4 regions of the Halomonas sp. KHS3 genome follow, and region 2 is predicted to be linked to each of the others. Evidence: predicted binding sites of a transcription regulator. Region 2 holds the regulator's gene; each other region holds the start of a gene.

What was found. Region 2 encodes PhoB, which activates phosphate uptake and scavenging genes when phosphate is short. Its sites were predicted from a motif close to TGTCATANNNNTGTCANA; they were not measured.
Positions count from the first base shown of each region.
Region 1: a site for PhoB is predicted at 1,062-1,079, ahead of RO22_RS00175 (UTRA domain-containing protein). Genes of this name have one in related genera too.
Region 3: a site for PhoB is predicted at 1,835-1,852, ahead of RO22_RS03660 (CYTH domain-containing protein). Genes of this name have one in related genera too.
Region 4: a site for PhoB is predicted at 1,802-1,819, ahead of RO22_RS00700 (esterase-like activity of phytase family protein). Genes of this name have one in related genera too.

Region 1 is NZ_JWHY01000001.1:39,619-42,728, forward strand. It holds gene RO22_RS00170 (ABC transporter substrate-binding protein) at 1-887, opposite strand, end outside; gene RO22_RS00175 (UTRA domain-containing protein) at 1,157-1,930, shown strand; gene RO22_RS24925 (extracellular solute-binding protein) at 2,340-2,657, shown strand.
Region 2 is NZ_JWHY01000001.1:347,617-350,726, reverse strand. It holds gene ubiA (4-hydroxybenzoate octaprenyltransferase) at 1-701, shown strand, start outside; gene phoB (phosphate regulon transcriptional regulator PhoB) at 827-1,516, shown strand; gene phoR (phosphate regulon sensor histidine kinase PhoR) at 1,519-2,805, shown strand.
Region 3 is NZ_JWHY01000002.1:297,166-300,275, forward strand. It holds gene RO22_RS03655 (ion transporter) at 1-863, opposite strand, end outside; gene RO22_RS03660 (CYTH domain-containing protein) at 915-1,814, opposite strand; gene RO22_RS03665 (TIGR00153 family protein) at 1,952-2,632, shown strand; gene RO22_RS03670 (inorganic phosphate transporter) at 2,643-3,110, shown strand, end outside.
Region 4 is NZ_JWHY01000001.1:151,173-154,282, reverse strand. It holds gene RO22_RS00705 (DsbA family protein) at 1-347, shown strand, start outside; gene RO22_RS00700 (esterase-like activity of phytase family protein) at 425-1,735, opposite strand; gene RO22_RS00695 (NADPH-dependent FMN reductase) at 1,955-2,533, shown strand; gene RO22_RS00690 (HigA family addiction module antitoxin) at 2,644-2,904, opposite strand; gene RO22_RS00685 (YifB family Mg chelatase-like AAA ATPase) at 2,947-3,110, opposite strand, start outside.

The sequences.
Region 1 (3,110 bases), 310 kb from region 2:
AACTGCCCTTCGTCGGAGAGGATGAACTCGCGAGCCAGCTTGGCCGCGTTTGGATGCGGGGCGTGCTTGTTGATGATGGTGGCGTAGCCAGAAGTCACCGAGGCATCGGCAGGAATGACCACATCGAAGGCATCACGGTTGATCTGATCACGGTAGTTCAGCGCGTTGAAGTCCCACATCAGCGCAACCTCGACTTCGCCCTTCTCAAGGTTGGCGATGCTGGGATCCGCCAGTGACAACCGCCCCTGACGGGCCAGTTCGGCAAATAGCTCCAGCCCTGGCTGCAGGTTATTTTCATCACCTCCGTTGGCATAGGCGGCGGCGAGCACAGAGCTGTTAGCCTGCGCCGCTTGCCCTACGGCACCCAGCGCTACGCTGTAGTCGCCCTCGACCAAGTCAGCAAAGGTGCGCGGCCGCTCTTCCTCCGGCACTAGCTGCTTGTTGATCATAAAGGCAATAGTGCCGGTATAGCCCAATACCCAGTGGCCGTCCTCATCCTTGGCCCAATCGGGAATCTCTTCCCAGGTCGTCGGCTTGTAGGGTTGAGTCACGCCTTCTGTCACGGCGATGGGGCCAAAGCTGATGCCCACGTCACCGATGTCAACGGTGGCATTTTCACCCTCGGCCTTGAACTTGGCAATTTCCTCGGCGGAGCTCATGTCGGTATCCATGTGCTCCAAACCATACTGTTCGTGCAAATCGGCCCAGGTGTCTTTCCAGTTGGCCCAGGAGTCCGGCATGCCGACGCTGTCGACGCGCCCCTCCTCCTGGGCAGCGGCGATCAGTTCGGACAGGTCGGTATCCGCTTGGGCTTGGCTGGCGAGAAGCGCCGTTCCGAGCGCGGCGGTTAGCGTCAGTTGCAGCAGCGACGAGCGTGTCGGATTCACAGTATGGCCTCATTCGGTTAGTCAGGGTGATGCCGCCATCTGGTCTAGTTCAGTAACGGCTGACAAAAGGCATACTAGGGGGTGGAAATGACAAAGGCATGTCGCTTGAATGACATTCACATGTCCTTACAATAGCGGAAATTGCTGCTAAAATTGGCGGTTATAGATTAGACATGTCATCGCCCTGACATGATACCTTCGCTAAAATAACCTGCAGACGACTGCGTGCGAGCTTAAGCAGTCTGAACTAGACCAGAAGCGAGCTTCCTTTGACCACTACGCTGCCACATGCCACGCCATTTAGCGCGGATAACGCTTTACCCCGCCTGACGCCACCGACCAGCCGCCTTCAGCAGGCGCTACTGGGCATGCTGGCCGAGGAGGCCCCCTCTGCCACTGGGCGCCTACCCTCCGAACGGCAGATGATGGAGCGCTTCTCAACCACACGCATCACACTGCGTGAGGCGTTGATGCAACTGGAAGCCGAAGGTCGCATCTATCGGGAGAGCCGCCGCGGCTGGTTCGTCTCCCCGCCTCGTCTTCGCTACGACTTACTCGCCTCTCTGCCGTTCAAGGAAATGGTAGCGTCCCAGCAGCGCTGCCCGGAAACCGAGGTACTCAAAGCCACCGAGTGCCCCGCCCAACCCAAGGTCGCAGCCCGCCTGGGTATCCTGGAAGGAGCACCGGTTTTCCACATCATCCGGGCACGCCGTATCGATGGGCGCCCCGTGCTATATGTCGAACACTACCTACGCGCGGACTGCTTCCCCGGGATTCTCGAGCACGACCTCGTGACCTGCTCACTCACCGAGCTCTATCGCAGCCACTACGGTATACGCATCAGCCGTGTCAGCTTCGAACTCTGCTCCACGGTACTGCATAGTCGTGCTGCTGAGGCACTGCGCGCGGCCTCAGGAGGGCCTGCTCAGCGCGTCACTCGCATCAACTACGACCAGAATGGCCGAGCCATCGATTATGATGATGAACTTTGGCGCCATGATGCGATTGAACTCACTGTGTCGGCGGCGCCGCAGGGTACGTAACAACTGCCCATCGGTGAGCTCGCCCGCATAAAAGCGTTTCAACAGCGTCACCAACGCCGCTTCACGATCATCAGCAGCGTGTTTTTTCATAACAGCCCCCAGCGCTTGAGCCGAGTATCAAGAGTGCGCAAGCCAACGAACCTCGCGTCCAATATTCGGGGGCAGGTAACGGCAATTAACCCGCATCGTGCCAAGCCTTATCAAAATGAATCTGTACTGTCAGTTTCAAGCGCCACCTGTGCGCAGAATAGTGCTCAAGATATCCAATATGAGCAGTTTAGTGCGCAAAATATGCTTCAGAAAGAATTAATGAGCAGTATTCTGCATAATAAAAGCAGTAGGACTAGCCGAGTTCGAAGACCTGGGCAATCTCAGCCTGGCAGAGATCGAAAGCCTTATTGATTGCCTGATCAATCTCAAGCGTCAGCAACACTTTCGCGCCTTCTGGAGCAACCAGGATCAAGCCTCTTCAGATATGGTTCGCGGCCGAGTCGGCATCGAAAGCCTATGGTCACCCGCCATGACGGATCTCAAAAAACGCAACATCAAGGTGCGCATGGCAGCGCCAACAGAGGGCTACCGCGCCTGGTACGGTGGCATGTCAATCTCACGGCATGTGAAGGGACGCACGCTAGATGCTGCCTATGACTACCTCAACTGGTGGGTCTCTGGATGGCCCGGCGCCGTCATGGCCCGCCAAGGCTATTACATTTCCGCCCAGAACTGACCCGCCCTCACCTTTCCGCTGCGGAGTGGAACTTTTGGTATGACGGCAAACCTGCCGCCAAGAGCCTACCAGGCTCCGATGGCAGCTCTGATATGATTCATTGAGGCGAAATCCGCGACGGCGGAGACTACCAGACAAGAATGAGCCGCATCGCGGTGTGGAATACCGTCATGGATGAGCATAACTATTTGGTAAGGCGCTGGAATGATTTTATGTCGGCTTAAGGCCGGTGCTTGATCTAGCATTTAGCTTCTTCAGATCCGCTTCCCTGGCACAGGCAGCTAACAGCGTGATGACCATAAGTACATGCCCCGCCTCTTGGCTTTCACGAGCTTACGCGGGGTTCTTGTTTGCTCCCCAGCTCCCATCTAATCAAGACTGCGTCTGCTGCACAGCCGCCAAAGCTAAAAAATGTTACGGCTCCTAATCAGCAGGCCACGAAGGAACGTTGAA
Region 2 (3,110 bases):
GCGCTGCGGGCTGCGTGGTCAATGACTATGCGGATCGCCACTTCGATGGGCATGTGAAACGCACAAAACAACGTCCGCTAGCGACGGGCCGTATCAGCGAAACCGAAGCTCAACTGCTGTTTATCGCCCTGGTGGCCGCTGCGTTTATTCTGGTATTACTGACCAACTGGTTTACGGTGCTGCTCTCGCTGGGCGGGGTGCTGCTGGCGATTATTTATCCGTTTATGAAGCGCTATACCCACTTTCCTCAGGTGGTGCTGGGCGCGGCTTTTTCCTGGGCAATTCCGATGGCTTTTGGCGCCGTGCTCGGCCACGTGCCGCTGGAAGCATGGCTGCTATTCTGCGCTAATGTGTGCTGGACAGTGGCCTACGATACCCAGTACGCCATGGTCGATCGCGACGACGATTTAAAAATTGGCATTAAATCGACGGCCGTGCTGTTTGGAAATGCGGATCGTTTGATTATCGGCTTACTCCAGCTAGCCACCCTGGGGTTGCTGGCTTGGGTAGGCTGGTGGGTTGGTTTAGGTGGTTTCTTCTGGTTAGGGCTAGCGGCAATGGCAGCGACTTTTCTGCATCAGCAGCGCTTAATTCGCGACCAGGAGCGGGATGCCTGCTTCCAGGCGTTTCTCAATAATCACTGGTCGGGACTGCTGATTTTTGCCGGTATCGCGCTAAGTTGGTGGCCTGCGGCTGGCTGATCGAGGCGATTGTCATGTAATTGTCATCAAGTCATGGTGTTATCGTCACTGACATGTCATTGATCTGTTTATCTTTGAACTGTTTTTCTTTGAACTAGTTTCTTTGAACACCGTGAGGCTCTGGTATGACCGCCAAGACCGTTCTGATTGTCGATGATGAGGCGTCGATTCGCGAGATGATCGCGGTAGCGCTGGAAATGGCTGACTATCGCGTGCTCGAAGCGGATAACGCCCAGGATGCCCATGCCATGGTGGTCGACCACCAACCCGATTTACTGCTGCTGGACTGGATGATGCCCGGCACTAGCGGTATTGAGCTGGCGAGACGCCTAAAGCGTGAAGAAACCACCGCTGAAATCCCGATTATTATGCTCACCGCGAAAGGCGAAGAGGATAATAAAATTCAAGGGCTTGAAGCCGGTGCCGATGACTATATCACCAAGCCTTTTTCACCCCGGGAATTGGTGGCACGGCTAAAAGCGGTGCTGCGCCGTGCGACGCCACGTGGCGTTGAAGACCCGATTGAGATTAACGGCCTGCTGCTTGATCCGGTGAGCCACCGGGTAAGTGCCCACGGCAAAGCGCTGGAAATGGGCCCCACCGAGTACCGTTTGCTGCAGTTTTTTATGACTCACCAAGAGCGCGCTTACACACGTAGCCAGCTGCTTGACCAAGTGTGGGGCGGCAATGTTTACGTTGAAGAGCGCACGGTCGATGTGCATATCCGCCGCTTGCGTAAAGCGCTGGGTGACGTGCATCAAAACCTGATCCAAACGGTTCGGGGTACCGGTTACCGTTTCTCTGCACGGGTGTAAATGTGCGTTTATGGAGTCGTGAGCTGTGGCGAATAGCGTGGCTGGCCACGCTGGGCACTTGCTTGGGCTGGCTGTTGGGCTCGGCTGGGCTGGGGCTCGCAGCAGGGCTTGCGGGATGCCTGTTTTACCACTTACGACAGTTACGCGAACTCTATTTGTGGCTCACCCTCCACCCTAACGATGAACCGCCTGCCGCTCGCGGGATGTGGGGCGAGCTATTCGATCGTTTATACCGCTATCAAAAAAGTCAGCGCATCACCCAAAGCCGTCTGCGGGCTACTTTGGCACGTATTCAAGAGTCGTCTGAAGCAATGCGTGATAGCGTGGTCATGCTTGATCGCCACGGTGATTTGGAGTGGTGGAACAGCGCCGCCACCGCCATGCTGGGGCTACAAACCGCCCATGATCGTGGTCAACACATTACCAACCTACTGCGCGACCCGGGCTTTATCAGCTATTTTAATTCGCGTAACTACAGTGAGCCGTTAACGCTCACCTCACCGATTGATGAACGGCGAATCCTGCAGTATCAAATTACCCTCTACGGTGACGACGAACGCTTAGTGATGGCTCGCGATATCACCCGCTTGCATCGTCTTGAGCAGATGCGGCGCGACTTTGTCGCCAACGTTTCCCATGAGTTACGTACGCCGCTGACCGTTCTCTCCGGCTATTTGGAAACCTACAGTGATATCTCCGACCAGCTTCCGCCGCGCTTGGGACGTAGTATTCAGCAAATGCAGGAACAGACCCAGCGGATGCAGAATCTGGTCAACGATTTATTGCTGCTCTCGCGTTTGGAAATTGACCAGGGCGGCCAAGATCATCATCCACTGCCACTCGAGCCTTTACTGCAAAGCGTTTGTGATGATGCGCTGGCCCTATCGCATCAACGTCATACCATTACCGTCGCCCTTGAGAGCGATGCCCGACTGTTAGGCAGTGAACAGGAGATTCGCAGCGCCGTCTCTAACCTTGCCTTTAATGCGGTTCGCTACACGCCTGCTGGCAGCCAAATCACCCTGCGCTGGAAAGCTAGCGCTACTGGTGGCGGCTATATCGATGTGGAAGATAACGGTGAAGGGATTGATCCCGTTCATATTCCCCGACTAACAGAACGCTTTTACCGGGTTGATAAGGGGCGCAGCACTGCGACTGGCGGCACAGGTTTAGGCTTGGCGATCGTTAAGCACGTGCTGTTGCGCCACGATGCGCAACTACAAATTGAGTCCCTTCCCGGCAAGGGTGCGTTGTTTCGCTGCGCCTTCCCCCCCTCGCGTCTTGTTTAATTTAGCAAGTCATTCCATCGCATAATATTTGTAACAATGTGCAATATTGGCATGCAAGGTTGGTAAAGCTTTACCCATGTGCCATTTTTACACAGCTCAAAGCGTTGTGTCGTGACTCAGTTGATGCCTTTTTGGCATAACTTATTTTTAAGTAAGAGTTTGATTTTGTTGTTTTTATTTATATTCTTCAGTTTTTTGGCATGCCTTCTGCAGAGTACAGATTGAAGGAAGATGACCGCAGGAATTGCTGGCTTCTCAGTAAGCCTTTCTTTCTTCATTAAGCGGTACTAAACAGCGATCGGAGG
Region 3 (3,110 bases), on a different contig from region 2:
TCTGCGTCTTTCTTCCGCGGGTCTTCGCTGTCCTCGTCGAGCCAGGTGCCGCAGCGTAGGCAGTAGCGGGCGCGTTTTTCATGGCGTTCGTGACCGCAGCCGGGGCAGGCTTCTTCGGAGTAACGCTCTTCACGGATCGAGCGAATCACCTGAGCGGAAAACACCCCGGTGGGCACGGCAATGATCGAGTAGCCGAGCAGCATGAGTACCACCGTAATCGATTTACCCAGCGCAGTAGCGGGGACGATGTCGCCATAGCCGACGGTGGTCATGCTGACAATGGCCCAGTACATCGACATCGGAATACTGGTGAAGCCCGCCTCAGAGGATTCGATGGTGTACATCAGCGCCGCGAACAGGGTAATCACCATTAATATGGCGCTAAAAAACAGCAATATCTGGCGCATGCTGCGTTTAAGGGCATCCATTAAAAGACGCGCCTCGCCGACAAACTCCATCAGGCGCAGAATACGAAAAATGCGCAGTACTCGCAGCAGACGAACGATCACCAATCCATGGGCGCCGGGTACCAAAAGCACTAGCCATGGGGGCAACACGGCAATCAAGTCGACGATCCCGTAAAAGCTTCTTAAATAGAGCGTCGGCTTTTCCAGGCAGTAAATGCGCAAGATCAGCTCAATGCTGAACAATAGCGTGAAGACCCACTCAAGATAGAAGAATAGCTCACCGTACCGCTCGGCATAAGTCTCGATACTGCCCAGCATAATGACCGCAACGCTGAGTAGAATCGCCACAATCAAGGCGATATCAAAAGCTTTTGCTCCCGGCGTGTCAGACTCAAATATGATATGAAACAGGCGGGTGCGTAGGCCTTCCGCGCCGGGGGTTAAGTTTAAATTCATTGCATCATCCTGAAGTGGACCTCAATGCCGTCCTGAAAAGTGCGCTAGGACCTAGCGTAGCGCGGTTTGGTACGCCAAGCGATGGGCGAGCGCTAACGCCGCTTTACCGTAGGCTGCATTGGGCTGGCCGTCCGCATCGAGCGCGCCAGGCAGCGCCTGGGCATAAGCGCGTGCGGTGGCATCCAGTTCGGGATGTTCGGCGAGAGTGGCCAGCGCCTGCTGGGCATCGTTTAAAAAGCTGGCTTGTTGGCTGTCGTGGTAGGCGTCCAGCGCCAGCGTGGCACGGTGCAGCCACTCTGCCGGGGAGTGCGCTTCGGGGAGCGGCCAGTGTTGGGTACTAAGCGCATTGCCACGGGCCGCCTTGCTACTGTCCGAGGGCCGCAGCGCTACCTGTTCAGCAAGGGTTAATGCCAGTGCCCACAGAGCTTCAGGCTCGCCGCCTTTTAATTCGAGCTCTGCTTCGCGAATCGGCGTGCGGTAGCCACCGCTAATAATTTCGCCTTCATCCAATACCAGCTCGATATGGCTTTCCTGACCTTGTCCGCCCTCTTTTAGCTGCCAGCTACGCCGTGTGAAATCGGTGCTGAGTTGGGGGGCGAGGGCATCTAGCACACCGCTAAGTTCGCCTTGAAAAGGGGGGAGCTTGGCAATTGAAGCGAGATCCAACTGCGGGCCAGCAATCTGCCACTCCCACTCTTCGCGCTGGGAAAGCCCGCCACCACCTTGGCCAGCGGTTTTCACCGTTTGCAGCACCTGGCCGTCTACCTGGCGAAGTCGCAGCGCAATATGTGCTTTCGCCAGATCACCCTGAGGGGTATCAAAGTAGGTATTTGTCAGCGTTTGTTTACGCACGGCGTGTGAAGCGAGATACGGGTGTTGAGTCAGCGCCGCAGGCCCTGTCGGGGCAAGGGCCAGTTTAAGTTCCACTTCCATGGGGTTTGGGCTTTTCATGACGCTAGCCACCTCGTTATCGTGACATTTAAATGAATATTTGATTACATTTGTGAACTTTTCATGACGGCGGCAGGCGCACTCTTTATACTGGCGCCGCCATTTCCAGGCTCCCCGAAAACAGGCTAAAAGGCATTATGGTTACCTCCAATCCTTTTTCTTCGATGTTTGGCCGCTCGCCATTCCAGCCGTTATTGGCCCATATCGTCAAGACGAATGAGTGTGCCGATCAGCTGTTGCCGTTTTTTGAAGCAACCCTGGTTGATGACTGGGACAAAGCGGCTGAGCTGCGCGAAAACGTCACCCGCCTAGAGCATGACGCCGATACGCTGAAAACAGAGCTGCGGTTGAACCTGCCCAACACCATGTTTCTTCCGGTGTCGCGCTCCGATCTGCTTGATCTGATCAGCGTACAGGACAAGATCGCCAACAAGGTGCGTGACATTACCGGCATTATGCTGGGGCGTAAAATGCGCGTGCCGGATGAGCTGGCCGCGCCGATGCGCGACTACATTCGAACCAGCGTTGCCTGCGTGGCGCAAGCGCGTCAAGCGCTAGAAGAGCTCAAGGATCTACTCGAGTCCGGCTTTGGCAAAAACGTCTCGGATGTGATGCAGAAGATGATCCGTGAGCTGCACACCCTCGAACACCAAGCCGACGACCAACAGATCACTATTCGCCGCCAGCTGTTCAAGCTTGAGAGCCAGCTACCGCCAGTGGACGTGATCTTTCTCTACAAGATCATTGAATGGGTTGGCGAACTATCCGACCGCGCCGAGCGCGTGGGTAGCCGTCTGCAGATCCTGACTGCCCGCTAAGGGGACTTTCATGCTGATTATTGCCCAGCACGGTGAAATTTTTATCATCCTGGCCTGTTTGTTTGGCTTTTTCATGGCCTGGGGCGTTGGCGCCAACGACGTGGCCAATGCCATGGGAACCTCGGTGGGGTCGAAAGCGATCACCATCAAACAGGCTATCCTGATTGCGGTCATTTTTGAATTCCTGGGTGCCTGGCTAGCCGGTGGCGAAGTTACCAATACGATCCGTAAAGGTATTATCGACCCCGAACTGCTACAGGACGACCCACAATTGCTGGTCTACGGCATGCTGGCAGCACTGCTGGCGGCGGGAACATGGCTGCTGGTGGCCTCCATGAAAGGCTGGCCGGTTTCCACGACGCACTCGATTGTCGGCGCGATCGTAGGCTTTGCGGTCGCAGGGCTAGGCCCTGCCACTGTGGATTGGGGTGCGGTAGGCAAGATTGCCGCCAGTTGGGTGGTCTCCCCCTTGTTGGCA
Region 4 (3,110 bases), 200 kb from region 2:
GCGCGCTGGCGTGTAAGGCGGCTGAAATGCAGGCAGGTCAACAAGGGCACTGGCGTATGTTTGATCGTGTTCAGTACGCGCACCTGACGGAGAGCCGCAATATCGGTGATAGCCAGGTGCTGCGATCACTGGCTGAAGAAATCGGGCTCGACATGGTTCGTTATGATCTAGACGTGCTCTCGGAAACAACTCAGCAGGCGGTGAAAAAGGATCACCACCTCGCGTCCAAGTTGGGAGTTCAGTCGGTGCCGACATTGATTGTTGAAGACAGATGGCTGATTAATGGTGCGCAACCGATAGAAAGCCTGCGTCTCCAGTTACAGGAAGTCCGCCAGCATATTGGCTGAATTTGTCGAGAGATTGCTGACGTTTTAACGTGAGGCTAGGGTCATAATTGAGCGCCCCGGCCCCACGCTTGCTCACATTACTGGGCGTTCAGGAAGTCCTCTACATCGAGCAGTATTAGCTCATTATCATCGGCGCGGCCTTGCTGGCGGCCAATCGAGAAAGGGTAGTTGTTGTCATTGGCGACCACGATGGTGCTCTCATCGACACGATCCACGTTTTCAATGGTCACAAAGGGAAAGTTAAAGGTGCCGTTGATCGTGCCGCGCGGTGCAAGGCCCTCTGGATCCTGGATGTCCATCAAGTCGATATAGGCGATTTTCTCAAGCACACCCTGCTCGTCCGTACGTTCGAGATCGACGAGATAGATGCGTTTGAACTCGGCAGGGTTGTCTGCCCACTCTTCTCGCGGGTCGCCCTGGCGGCTATCACGCTCGATGATCAAGCCGCGAGTTCCGCCAATGAGGTTGAAATCGCCGATGGCGTGATCCGCTGATTCCAAGGGGTAGTAGCGGGTTGTGTCGCCCCATTCGCCGGTTTTAGTGTTGAGCTCGAACATTCTTAATACGGGGGTGCCATCAATCGTTTCCGGGGCGTTGGCGTTGCTATCCCAGATGGGCTTTTCCAGTAAGGGGTAGAGGGTTGTTTGGTCTTCGGAGAGCGCCATGCCCTCATAACCACCGGAGCGAAACACCCTCACATCATCAGCGAGAGGCGCGCCAGGGTTCGGGGTGAGGGCAAAGGCATTGTCGGGGGAGCGCATCAGCGTCCCACCAGGATTGGTGGCCAGCACTTGCAGAACTTCGCCCTGATTATCCACCTGGATAATCCACGGGCCAAACTCATCGCCAATCCAGTAGCTATCGCCCACCGGCTGTATCGATTCAATATCGAAATCAGCCCCGGTTAAAAAACGACCAGGAGTGGCTTCATTCATAATCGGGAAGGGCACCTTGCGGTTTGGATCCGAGAGTTGAACGGTTTCCTCGATGATGACACGCCCAGTGTCCCAGTCGGTCTTTATGATGTTAAACATCAGAATGACGTCGGAGGAGTTCGCCTTGGAGCCAAAGCCGTTATCGGTCAACACCAGGAAACGGTCATTGCCAAGTGAGCGAATACCTGAAAAACCCTGCAGGGGCTGGCTGGGGAAGGGTAGCGCTAAGCCGGTGGCTTGCATGTTCGTATACAACTGCTCAACGCGGCCCTCTTGGCCAGTAAAACGGCCTGAGACGTTATAGTGCTCAGCGGCACCGGAAGGAGCTGCCACAAAGGTGCTGCCGGGTAGCTGGGCATGGCCGGACAATGTGGCGGGAAAACTCTGCTGGGCGTGTGCCGCACTGGTAAACGCAAAGGCGAGTAGAGCAGTCGCTAGTAACGGCTTTGTCATCACTATTTCACCATTTCGGAGGAAAAATTAGGGCAGGTGCAGCTTTTGCTAATTTTCATCCGTAATAGTGATAGTTGAATGACAAAGTGCAGACGTTTTAATGGCAGCAGGGTTTCACGTCGAGTCTGGCCCTGAGTCGTAAAATACGTCTTGCTCAACAGGCGTAAATATTAATAAATGGTGTGGCTTTCAAATACATTATTCAAAGAGGAAATGGCAATGGGATCATCGGTCAAAAAGGTACTGGTCTTTGCAGGCAGTGCCCGAGAAGCGTCACTGAACAAGCAGCTAGCCAAGCTGGCCGCCAAGCGTATTGAGGCGCTTGGCGGGGAAGCAACCTTTATCGATTTAAAAGATTATCCCTGCCCACTGTTTGATGAAGATATTGAAGCCCGGGGCGTGCCGGAGAATGTGCTGAAGCTGCGTGAGATTCTGGCGGATCACCAGGCAGTGATGATCGCTTCGCCAGAGTACAACGGCTTTATCACGCCGCTGCTGAAAAACACACTGGACTGGCTGTCACGACCTTATCAGGATACGCCGGGGCTCAAGTTATTTGCCGGTAAGTGGGCAGCGCTGGTGGCGGCTTCCCCTGGTGGGCTAGGTGGCATCCGTGCGCTACCGCTTGGTCAACAACTGTTAGCCAATCTGGGGCTGGTCGTGCTGCCACAGCCATTGTCGCTGGCGAAAGCTGGCAGCGCCTTCAACGATAGTGGCGCGTTACATGATGAAACCACGGGGCAGAAGCTGGATGCGCTGTGTCAGCGCCTAGTGGACTCACTGGCCGCCACCCACTAACCGTCCGGCTTTCGGGGGCTTACGCCCCCCTTTAGCATCCGATCCAGCTGGCGGTATCCAATGGCCTCAATGTAAGTACGGGTGTTTGAGTCGTTAAATGAGAGAGCTGGTCATGCCACTTGGTGACGGCGGGCTTCTTCCAGGTCGTAGGCGTTCTGCAAACGAAGCCAGTAACCTTCGCTCGTGCCGAAGACCTTGGCTAGACGTAAGTCAGTATCTGCCGTAATCGCTCGGCGGCCCAAGGTGATTTCACCAATGCGGGTCGCTGGGACGCCCATCTGCTTAGCCAGCGCATTTTTACTCAGCGCCATTGGCTGCATGAAATCTTCGTACAAAATTTCACCGGGATGGATATTAGGAAGTTTTGCCATTTTGTCACCTCCCTTTATGAGTGGTAATCGACTATTTCAATGCTAAGTCCCTTTTAGCATCCGATCCAGCTGTCGGTATCCAATCGCCTCAATTAGATGCGGCTGGGTGGGTTTGGGTTCGCCCTGAAGGTCGGCAAGGGTCAGGGCTACACGTAGTACGCGGTGATAGGCGCGGGCGGAGAGCTTGAGCTTTTCCAGCACGCCCG